2 regions of the Exiguobacterium sp. s141 genome follow, and region 1 is predicted to be linked to the other one. Evidence: predicted binding sites of a transcription regulator. Region 1 holds the regulator's gene; the other holds the start of a gene.
The links. Region 1 encodes LexA, which represses DNA repair genes until DNA is damaged. Its sites were predicted from a motif close to CGAACATATGTTCG; they were not measured.
Positions count from the first base shown of each region.

Region 2: KNP74_RS03090 (Y-family DNA polymerase) is a predicted target of LexA. The motif match lies at 2,203-2,216, and genes of this name have one in related genera.

Region 1 covers NZ_JACSLJ010000001.1:205,897-210,669, forward strand. Annotated here, with positions in the region: gene tkt (transketolase) at 1-914, opposite strand, end outside; gene KNP74_RS01070 (DUF896 domain-containing protein) at 1,114-1,347, opposite strand; gene KNP74_RS01075 (YneB family resolvase-like protein) at 1,408-2,052, opposite strand; gene KNP74_RS01080 (hypothetical protein) at 2,125-2,361, opposite strand; gene lexA (transcriptional repressor LexA) at 2,567-3,187, shown strand; gene KNP74_RS01090 (metal-binding protein) at 3,187-3,627, shown strand; gene KNP74_RS01095 (DNA alkylation repair protein) at 3,713-4,773, opposite strand, start outside.
Region 2 covers NZ_JACSLJ010000001.1:603,784-608,556, reverse strand. Annotated here, with positions in the region: gene KNP74_RS03100 (SulP family inorganic anion transporter) at 1-566, shown strand, start outside; gene KNP74_RS03095 (YolD-like family protein) at 563-892, opposite strand; gene KNP74_RS03090 (Y-family DNA polymerase) at 889-2,184, opposite strand; gene secA2 (accessory Sec system translocase SecA2) at 2,422-4,773, shown strand, end outside.

The DNA of each region.
Region 1 (4,773 bases):
ACGACTTTATCGTTGAACAAGTCGTATACTTCGTTCGGTACGTAGAAGTTCTCGCCTTCCCACTTGTAGAACTGCTTCGTGAGCTCAATTTCAGCTTCGCCGAGCGGTGCACCGTGTGATGCCGATTTGCCTGACTTGTTCGGTGAACCGAAGCCGATAACCGTCTTCACTTCGATGAGGGTCGGTTTCGACGTTTCTGCTTTCGCTTCGTCGATTGCTTTCGCGATTGTATCGATATCCGTACCATCTTCGACACGGATCACTTGCCAACCGTAGGCGTTGAAACGATCTTCAACGCTTTCCGAGAACGATTTGTGAAGGTCGCCGTCAAGCGAGATATCATTTGAATCGTAAAGGACGACGAGTTTGCCAAGTTTCAAGTGACCAGCGAGCGAAGCAGCTTCTGCCGATACGCCTTCCATCAAGTCACCGTCTCCGCAAATCCCGTATGTGAAGTGGTCAACCACTTTGAACTCATCGCGGTTGTACGTCGCTTCCAAATGTTTCTCTGCCATTGCCATCCCGACAGCCATGGCGATCCCTTGTCCGAGCGGTCCAGTCGTCGCGTCGACACCTGCCGTGTGACGGTACTCTGGATGCCCAGGCGTTTTCGAATCCATTTGGCGGAACGATTTGAGATCGTCCATTGAGAGATCGTAACCAGATAAGTGAAGAAGCGAGTACAAGAGCATCGAACCGTGTCCCGCTGAAAGGACGAACCGATCACGGTTGAACCAGTTCGGGTTTTTCGGGTTGTGACGCATTTTGTCCGTCCAAAGTGTGAACGCCATCGGAGCCGCACCCATCGGCATACCCGGGTGACCTGAGTTCGCTTTTTGGACCGCGTCGATTGAGAGCGTCCGAATCGAGTTAATCGCTAATAATTCTTTAGTAGTTGTTTCCACTAATTTCATCCTCTCTGTTGTTAACAAAGTTTCTACCCGTCATATTTTAGCACACTCATTCGTGTGTCACAACTAATTAATTAGTATAACACATTAAATGGAATCGTTTACTTCCTTTCGTTTGAAAACGCATCAATGAGTCCCCCTGATCAACGTTCGCGTATAACAAACATGCACATCCTATATGAAATAGGATGTGCATTCATGGTCATTCTGAGCGGTAACGTTCCTGCTCATCTTTTAATTTTTCTGGCGTTACGTCGTTTCCTTCCGGATCGACGACCTTCATTCCCATCATCTGTGATTTGAATGATTGGCGGAACGCTTGCAAATATTGTTGGCGCAGCGCTTGCTGCTCGTCCATCTCTTGTGGTGACAGACCATCTGTCTTTGCTTTGTTGGCGAGGAAATTGATTCGCTCCAACTGTTCAGGTGCTAGCATCGGGCTCGCCCCCTCTCTACTGAATTTGTCCTTCTACTGTACAAAATCAGCGAGCAGGAATCAAGTTTCTGGTACCGACACGTGCTCCAAGTAGCGCCGGTTCACGGTCGCTTTCGATACCTCATAACCAAAACCGCGGAGGGTGGCGGCAATTTCAGCGAACGTGAGTCCACGTTCACGCAATTGGACGATTTCTTCAATCGGAACTTCGATTCGGCTCCGGCCTCCCTGGTCATGGTGCTGGATATTCCGATGCGGATTAAATCCGTTCGCGACCGCCCGACGCATTCCGCGTGAAATTTTAGCGTTATGGATCTTTCGTTGATACTCTTCGACGACACTGACGATCTCGAGTACCATCTTCTCGGCGTCGGAGACGATATATTCATCGGACGACTGCATCGTCAACAAGCGCACGTTATGTTTCATGAGCGTATGCAAGATAGCGATTTTTGCATTTCCCCGTCCGAGACGGCTGTCATCGCTCACGAGCACGGCATCGAGATCGGACGTCGAGACGTGCTCCAATAGATCGAGCAGTCCCGCCCGATTGACCTCATACCCGCTCTCTTGTTCACTGATCACATCGACCACCTCAGCATCAAGACGTCTCGCCATCTGCTTCAATTCGTCCGCCTGACGACTGAGCGACGTCTCTTGGGTGGACTTGTTCGTCGATACGCGACAATAAATGACGACTCGCATCGCGTCACTTCCTTTCTTTCCATTCGCCCTCTACGATACACAGGATGAAGGGATGTTCGCAATCAGAAACGATTATTCGGCGGCGAACCACGTCGTCTTGTCGTCTTTTTCCTCATCCCGTTTAGCGAGAATGTGCGCTTCGAGCGTCTCCGCCTCTTTCAAGGCGACTTCTTCTTCAATACTGTGTTCGACTTTTTGTTCGGTCACGACGACCGCTTCGTTGTCACGAAGCTCTCCGACCGCGAAAAATACGAACATACCGAGTGCCAACATGCCGACTAAGATGATTCCATTGATTGTGTCTCTCATAATCATTGCCTCCTGGGAATAAGAATACACGTTCTCGAGAACGTCTGTTCGTTTATCTGTTCTCATCATAAAACAAGAACTTCTGTTCGGTCAAGCAGAAAAAAACGAACGAATGTTTGTGCGCTCATGTGTTCTTGTGTTAAACTAAACCCATAAAGAATAGGATGCGTTCGCAGGTTATTCGACATAATCGAGGTGAAATCCATTGAAAAAAATGTCAGCAAGACAACAACAGATTCTTGATTTTATAAAAGCTGAGGTTCGGGCGAAAGGGTATCCCCCTTCGGTCCGCGAAATTGGCGAGGCTGTCGGGCTCGCATCGAGCTCGACTGTACACGGTCACTTGGACCGTCTTGAGAAGCGTGGATTGATTCGACGTGATAAGACGAAGCCACGCGCCATCGAGATTTTGGATGAAGAGATGTCCGTCGTCGAAGACCACGATGCCGTCATGTACGTGCCGGTCATCGGGAAAGTCACAGCCGGTACGCCGATCACGGCCATCGAGAACGTGGAAGAACACTTCCCGCTCCCGGCTCACGTCGTCGGTTCCGACAACGTCTACATGCTCTCTGTCTCAGGAGACTCGATGATTAACGCGGGGATCTTGGATGGGGACCGCGTCCTCGTCCGTCAACAGAACACGGCCGACAATGGAGAGATTGTCGTCGCCATGACGGATGAAGGTGAAGCGACCGTGAAGCGGATTTATAAAGAAGCTTCGAAAGTTCGCCTCCAGCCGGAGAACGACGAGCTCGAAGCGATGTATTTCGATAACGTGTCGATTTTAGGGAAGGTCATCGGTGTATACCGCACGATTCACTAATGGCGAGTGGCAAGACACATACCCGTACGAATCTCGTGGCAATCGGTGCTCTTGCGATTGCCACGCCTTTTATTGACATCGATGTTCCGACCGTGTTCCTATTCGGCGCCCTGATCGGGACGTTCTGGCTCTCCCCGGACCTCGACTTGAAGTCGGACGCCTATTATCGATGGGGACCGCTTCGGGGCTTTTGGCTCCCTTACGTGAAGCTTATGCCCCATCGGTCGTTATTCTCGCATTTGCCGCTCTTGAGCGATCTGATCCGGGTCATCTATCTCGGTTTCCCGCTCACGCTCGTGCTCACGTTCACGCCGTATGAGGAAGCTGCCAAATCGTGGCTCGACCTGAACGGGGCAGCCTGCTTCTTCGGACTCGTCTTCGCGACGACGCTACATACGACGCTCGACTATGCATCGACGTTCTTCAAACGTGCGTTTTAAGCAAATGCTTATGCCATACACCTAAAAGGGCAACCCGTCTATTAGACTGGGTTGCCCTTTTTCGAACCGTTTATTATATAGAAGTTCAACAACTTTTATGCAACATGACATGATTTTCAGCCACTTCTCGTCCATTTACCAACAAGACGACACGATGCTCCCCTGGATAATGCCGACGGGTCGTCAAATCTGACCAGTCGTGCACTCTGGTCGCTGCAAGTCGCGCACCCCCAGCGACGGTTCTATTCGCTAGCAGGAATGCTTTACGACTCGCTTTCCCGTTGGCCTTTATAAACTCAATCGCGTATTCGATACGAACATAAGCAGCATCCCCTGGACGAATGGACACATCGTACTGAATCTCGCACGCCTCCCCTATGCGGATCACGTTCGGATGTATAGAAATCGATGAGTCGACGGTTAAATTTGTTTCCTGCGTATAACCGAATATCGTTAACGCGTCAGGATGGGCTGACTTGATCAGTGTCCGGCATCCGTGTCTAATGATCCAATCGGTATGAGGATGCTCGCCCTGCCATCGTCGCGAGACTGCGAGTACAGCTTCTGGGTGATCTTTCGAGATATCGTTGAGGTTGTTAGCGACACTTTTTCTCACATATAATGATGGATCTTCTTTTAACAACTCTAAAATCTCCAACACTGGAGCTGGGTCTTCTTTGAACATCGGTAACGATTCCGCCCACGGAAGGCGAGGACGACAACCCTCACTCGCCAAACGCCGAACATGTTCGTTCGGATGAATGGCCCAAGCTGTCATTTGGTTCATCACACGCGTTGGTTCCCGCAACAAAAAAGACCTGATCGCAAATTCAGAAGACGACTTCTGTGTGAAGCGTTCGAGCGCTGACATCGAGCGTTCCCAATGCTCTTCTGCCTGTCCATACACCGCTACAAAGTCCGGGAAAAACAAATAAGGAAAGCCGACGCAGTCATCTGCAATTTCAACCAATACGTCCAAAGCTGATTCGTAATTCTGTGGCAAATACTGACCTAGTTTTATCGAAATACGTCGAGTACGCCCTTTGAGTGCCAACGCTTCCCACGATTCATCTATGATTGATGCGATAAAAGCCTGTACGTCAAATGACGGATACACGGTTTGAATACGTCGTCCAAATTCCAACA
Region 2 (4,773 bases), 400 kb from region 1:
CGAGCTATGTCCCGCTGGCCGCACTCGCGCCGATCTTGATGCGCGTCGCTTGGAACATGTCGGAGCGGCACCACGTCTTCGAGATGCTCAAGCATCGGTCGGCAGAGTCGCTCGTCCTGCTCATCACGCTCGGGCTGACCGTCTTCGTCGATCTCGTTGTCGCCGTCGAGGTCGGGGTCATCTGTGCGCTCGCCTTGTTCGCGAAACGGATGGCCGACACGATCGACGTCCGCGAACAGACGGAACGGTATGTGACGCGGGACGGCCAGGTCGTCTTCAGCGTCGAGGGGCCGCTCTTTTTCGGCGCGATCGAGATGTTTGAGCACGTCCTGCATCATATCCATGACGAGCCTGACGTGTTCATCTTCAACTTCCACCGCTGTCCGGTCATCGACGTGACGGCCGTCGAAGAGATTCGCCGCGTCGTCCGAGAGTTGAAAGCGGCCGACCGTCGTGTCGTCTTCGCGCACTTGTCGGCACCCGTGCGCCAGACGCTCACGCATTATGGCGTGCTCGACCACGTCGACACGTTCGAAACGACGCAGGAAGCGATTGACGCGTCTTAACGGACGGACAGAATCTGACCGAACGGGATGCGACGCACGTCCGTGTCGAACAGCTCGACTTCACGCTCGGCATAATAGATGGCGTGGACGTAGCCGCGCACCGTATGGGTCATGCCGTTGTCGAACAGCGTCAGCTCGACGGCGTCGCCTTCACGGATGGCGCGTTCGAGCTCGGTCTGCCATAAGTAGAGGAGCTGCTCATCCAAGTCAGGCAGCTCGATTTTTTGGACGTGGGCGTAATATTTCTTTAGCAGCGCCACGTGCTCGGGCATGAGGAACGGGATCCATTTCAATTCACCGCGGTCTTTGTATCGGGTCTGGCTCATGACGATTCACCTCCTTGTTTATGTCCGCCGATTAACCGCTGGCGGGTACGGAGCGGACTGTCTTTCAGTAAACTCGACGCCGGGCGGATCGTGCCGCGCCCGAAGCGGACGTTCAAGCGATCGACGAGGTCGAGGAAGTCCAACCGGCGTGCCCGGGCCCACTCGTCCTCGAAGAAGGAGAGCTGGACGTGGTCGCTCCGGGGCTCGAGCTTGCCGAGGGCGACCGAGACGTAACGGACCGCCTCCGTCTCGTCCCAGGCGTCGAGGAAAAGCGTCAACAACACCGGCAAGAACTCGCGCTCGTCCGCTGTGAAGCGGGCGAGCTTTTTTTGTTTGCTGAAGCCGCGCCGCTCGCTCGTCCGAGTGTAGCGGACACCGAGATGGACGCTGCCGCCGACGAGTCCGGCCTGTCGCGTCCGCATCCCGACCTCGACGGCGATGGCTTGTAAGACGAGCCGAATGGCCGCATACGTCGTATAGTCTTTCATGAGCGTGATGCCGTGGCCGATCGTCCGGGGTCGTTGCCGCTTTGCCCCGAACAGGGAACTTGGCGGGAGGATTGTCGGCGACTCGTCGATGCCCCAGGCGTGGTGCCACAACTCGGCGCCGATGACGCCGAACTTCTCATGGAGCGTCTCGAGCGGATAACGGGCGAGGTCGCCGATTGTGTCGATGCCGAGCCGTCGGAGATGGACTTCCATCTTCGCGCCGACGCCCCACATCTTGCCGATCGGGGCCGGATGGATCAATCGTTCGACGTCGTGGAGGAAACAGCTGGCGACACCTGTCTTCTTCCCATGCAGGTCGAGGACGAGCTTGGCGAGGACGTTGTTCGGTCCGATGCCGATCGTGACCGGGATGCCGGTGTAACGGAATACGGTCGAGCGGATGAGGCGGGCGACGTGCGCATCGTTCCCGAATAGGCGCTCCGTCCCGGTCAAGTCGACGAGCGTCTCATCAATCGAGTAGACGCGGATCGCCTCCGGAGGCGCGAACTGATGCAAAATATGAACGATTTGCACGGATACGTTCAAATAATGGCTCATCCGGGCCTCGGCGTAGATGACGTGCCGTCGCTCATGCCACGGCAACCGGTCGATGTGAAAGCGCCGGGACCCGGTCTTGATGCCGAGCTGCTTCATCGGCGGCGTCGCGGCGAGGACGAGGGCGCCGTGGTCCTGTAAGTTCGATAAGACGACGAGCTTTGTCTTGTACGGGTTCAACTTGCGGGCGGCGCACTCGCAACTGGCGTAGAACGAGACGCTGTCGATACAAAAAATCCGACGTCGCATAGCCACCTCTCCTTTTTACGAACAAACGTTCTGTTTTTTTTCATCGTATCATGGTCTCACGCCGTCTCAAATAGAAAAATGAAAAGAAATTTTGAAAAGAGTTAAAAAAAGGATAGATGGTAAATGAAATTCCATCTTTTTGGAATTTACCGAAATAATAAAGCGAGGCGGAAACAAAATCCGTTATAATGAGAGGGTAGCTAGACAAATATGGTTTCGGACGATGGAGGCTATCCTGTGATTGATTTTGTGAAGCAATTGACCAATGATCAGGCACGACGATTGAAAACCTATAAGAAACAAGTCGAACGCATCAACGTGTACGAGGAGACGATGCGCGCCTTAGACGATGAGGCGCTTCGCCAGTATGCGCTCGAACTGAAACAGCGGCTCACGGACGGTGCGGACGTCCGCGCCATCACGGAGGAAGGGTTCGCCCTCGTCCGCGAGGCATCCGTCCGGACGATCGGGCTCCGTCATTATGACGTCCAGCTCATCGGCGGTCTCGCGCTGCTCGAAGGAAATATCGCCGAGATGCCGACCGGGGAAGGGAAGACGCTCGTCGCGGCTCTCCCGGCGTTCGTCAAGGCGCTCGAAGGGAAAGGCGTCCATGTCATCACGGTAAACGACTATTTGGCGATGCGTGACGCCGAACAGATCGGCAAGATCCATACGTTTCTCGGGCTCACGGTCGGACTGAACGTCCCGGAGATGGAGCTTGCTGACAAACAGGCGGCGTATGCGGCCGACATTACATACGGGGTCGGGACCGAGTTCGGGTTCGACTATCTTCGGGACCACTTGGTCGGCTCGCCGGAAGAACGGGTCCAGCGTCCGTTCCATTTCGCGCTGCTCGATGAAGTCGACAGCGTCTTGATCGACGAGGCGAAGACGCCGCTCATCATTGCCCAGAAGGACGAGTCGCACGTCCGCTTGAAACGTCTCGCCCAAACCGTGTTCGGCCAATTGATGGAAGACGACTATACGGTCGACCTCGAGGCGCGCGCCGTCATGTTCTCGGACAAAGGTATCGAGAAAATCGAGGCGTTGTTCTCGGTCGATAACTTGTTTTCCGCCGAGCACCACGTCCTGTATCACTACATGATGCAGGCGCTCCGGGCGAACGTGTTGTTCGAGCGGGACGTCGACTATATCGTCCAAGAAGGCAAAATCGAATTGATTGACTTGTTCACGGGCCGGGTCATGGAAGGACGTAGCCTGTCGGAAGGCCTCCATCAGGCGCTCGAGGCGAAAGAACAGCTCGATATCACCGAAGAGAACAAGACGACGGCGGAGATCACAATTCAACACTACTTCCGGATGTACCCGCTCCTCGGCGGCATGACCGGGACAGCCCAGACGTCACGTGAAGAGTTCATGAAGACGTATCAGATGGACGTCGTCCAAGTGCCGACGAACCGGCCGAAGCAGCGCCAAGACCTACCGGACCGCGTCTTTGATACGATCGCCCATAAATATGCGGCGGTCGGTCAAGAAGTCGCGGCCATCCACGCGACGGGACAACCGATTTTGATCGGGACGACCTCGATCGCCCAGTCGGAGGCCGTCAGTGAACAGCTAAAAAAACAAGGCATCGCGCATGAACTGTTGAACGCGAAGACGGTCGCCCAAGAAGCCGAGATTATCGCCGAGGCGGGACGGCTCGGTCACGTGACGATCGCGACGAACATGGCCGGACGCGGGACCGACATCGTCTTAGACGAGACGGCGCGCGAACGGGGCGGCTTGTATGTCATCGGGACGGAACGGCACGAATCGCTCCGCGTCGACAATCAGCTCCGCGGACGGTCGGGACGTCAAGGCGACCCGGGCATGTCACGTTTCTTCGTCTCGCTCGAGGATGATCTCGTCAAGCGGTACGCCGCCGAGCGGTTGAAACGTGTCGAGCACAAACTGACGCCGGACGAACACGGAGAAGTCCGCCATAAAGAAGCGGGCGACATCATTGAATACGCCCAGACGACGATTGAAGGCGTCGGCGTGTCGGTCCGTGACTACATGTTCAAGCTCGACGACGTCTTGAACGAGCAGCGCCGCATCATCTATACGATTCGCGATGAGGCGGTCGACGCCAATGCGACGGCCATCTTGAACAACGTGCTCGCGATGATGCGCCTCGCGCTCAACGAGACGCTCGACCGTCATATCGACGCCGACCTCGTCCCGGAAGAGTGGGCGACGGACGCGCTCATCGAGGACTATCTCTATTTGACGCAACAGGCGCCGACGTGGGATGACACGGTCGGGGACAAAGAAGAGTTGAAACGAGCGGTCGCCCCATGGATCGACGGCATCGTCGCGACGGCAGAACAGCGGATCGAGGGCTACCCGGAAGTCATCGCCTTCGCGCGGCAACAACTGCTCAGCCACCTTGATATCCGCTGGACGAACCATTTGACGACGATGAACGCCTTGAAGGAAGGCATCGGGCTCCGCAGCTACGGCCAGGAAGACCCGAGCCGTCAGTTCGGCAAGGAAGGGCTCGAGATTTTCCAAGAGACGTATCTCGATATCGCCCGCGACGTGACGATTCAACTGTGCCAGCTAGATTTATACTTTGCGCAACGG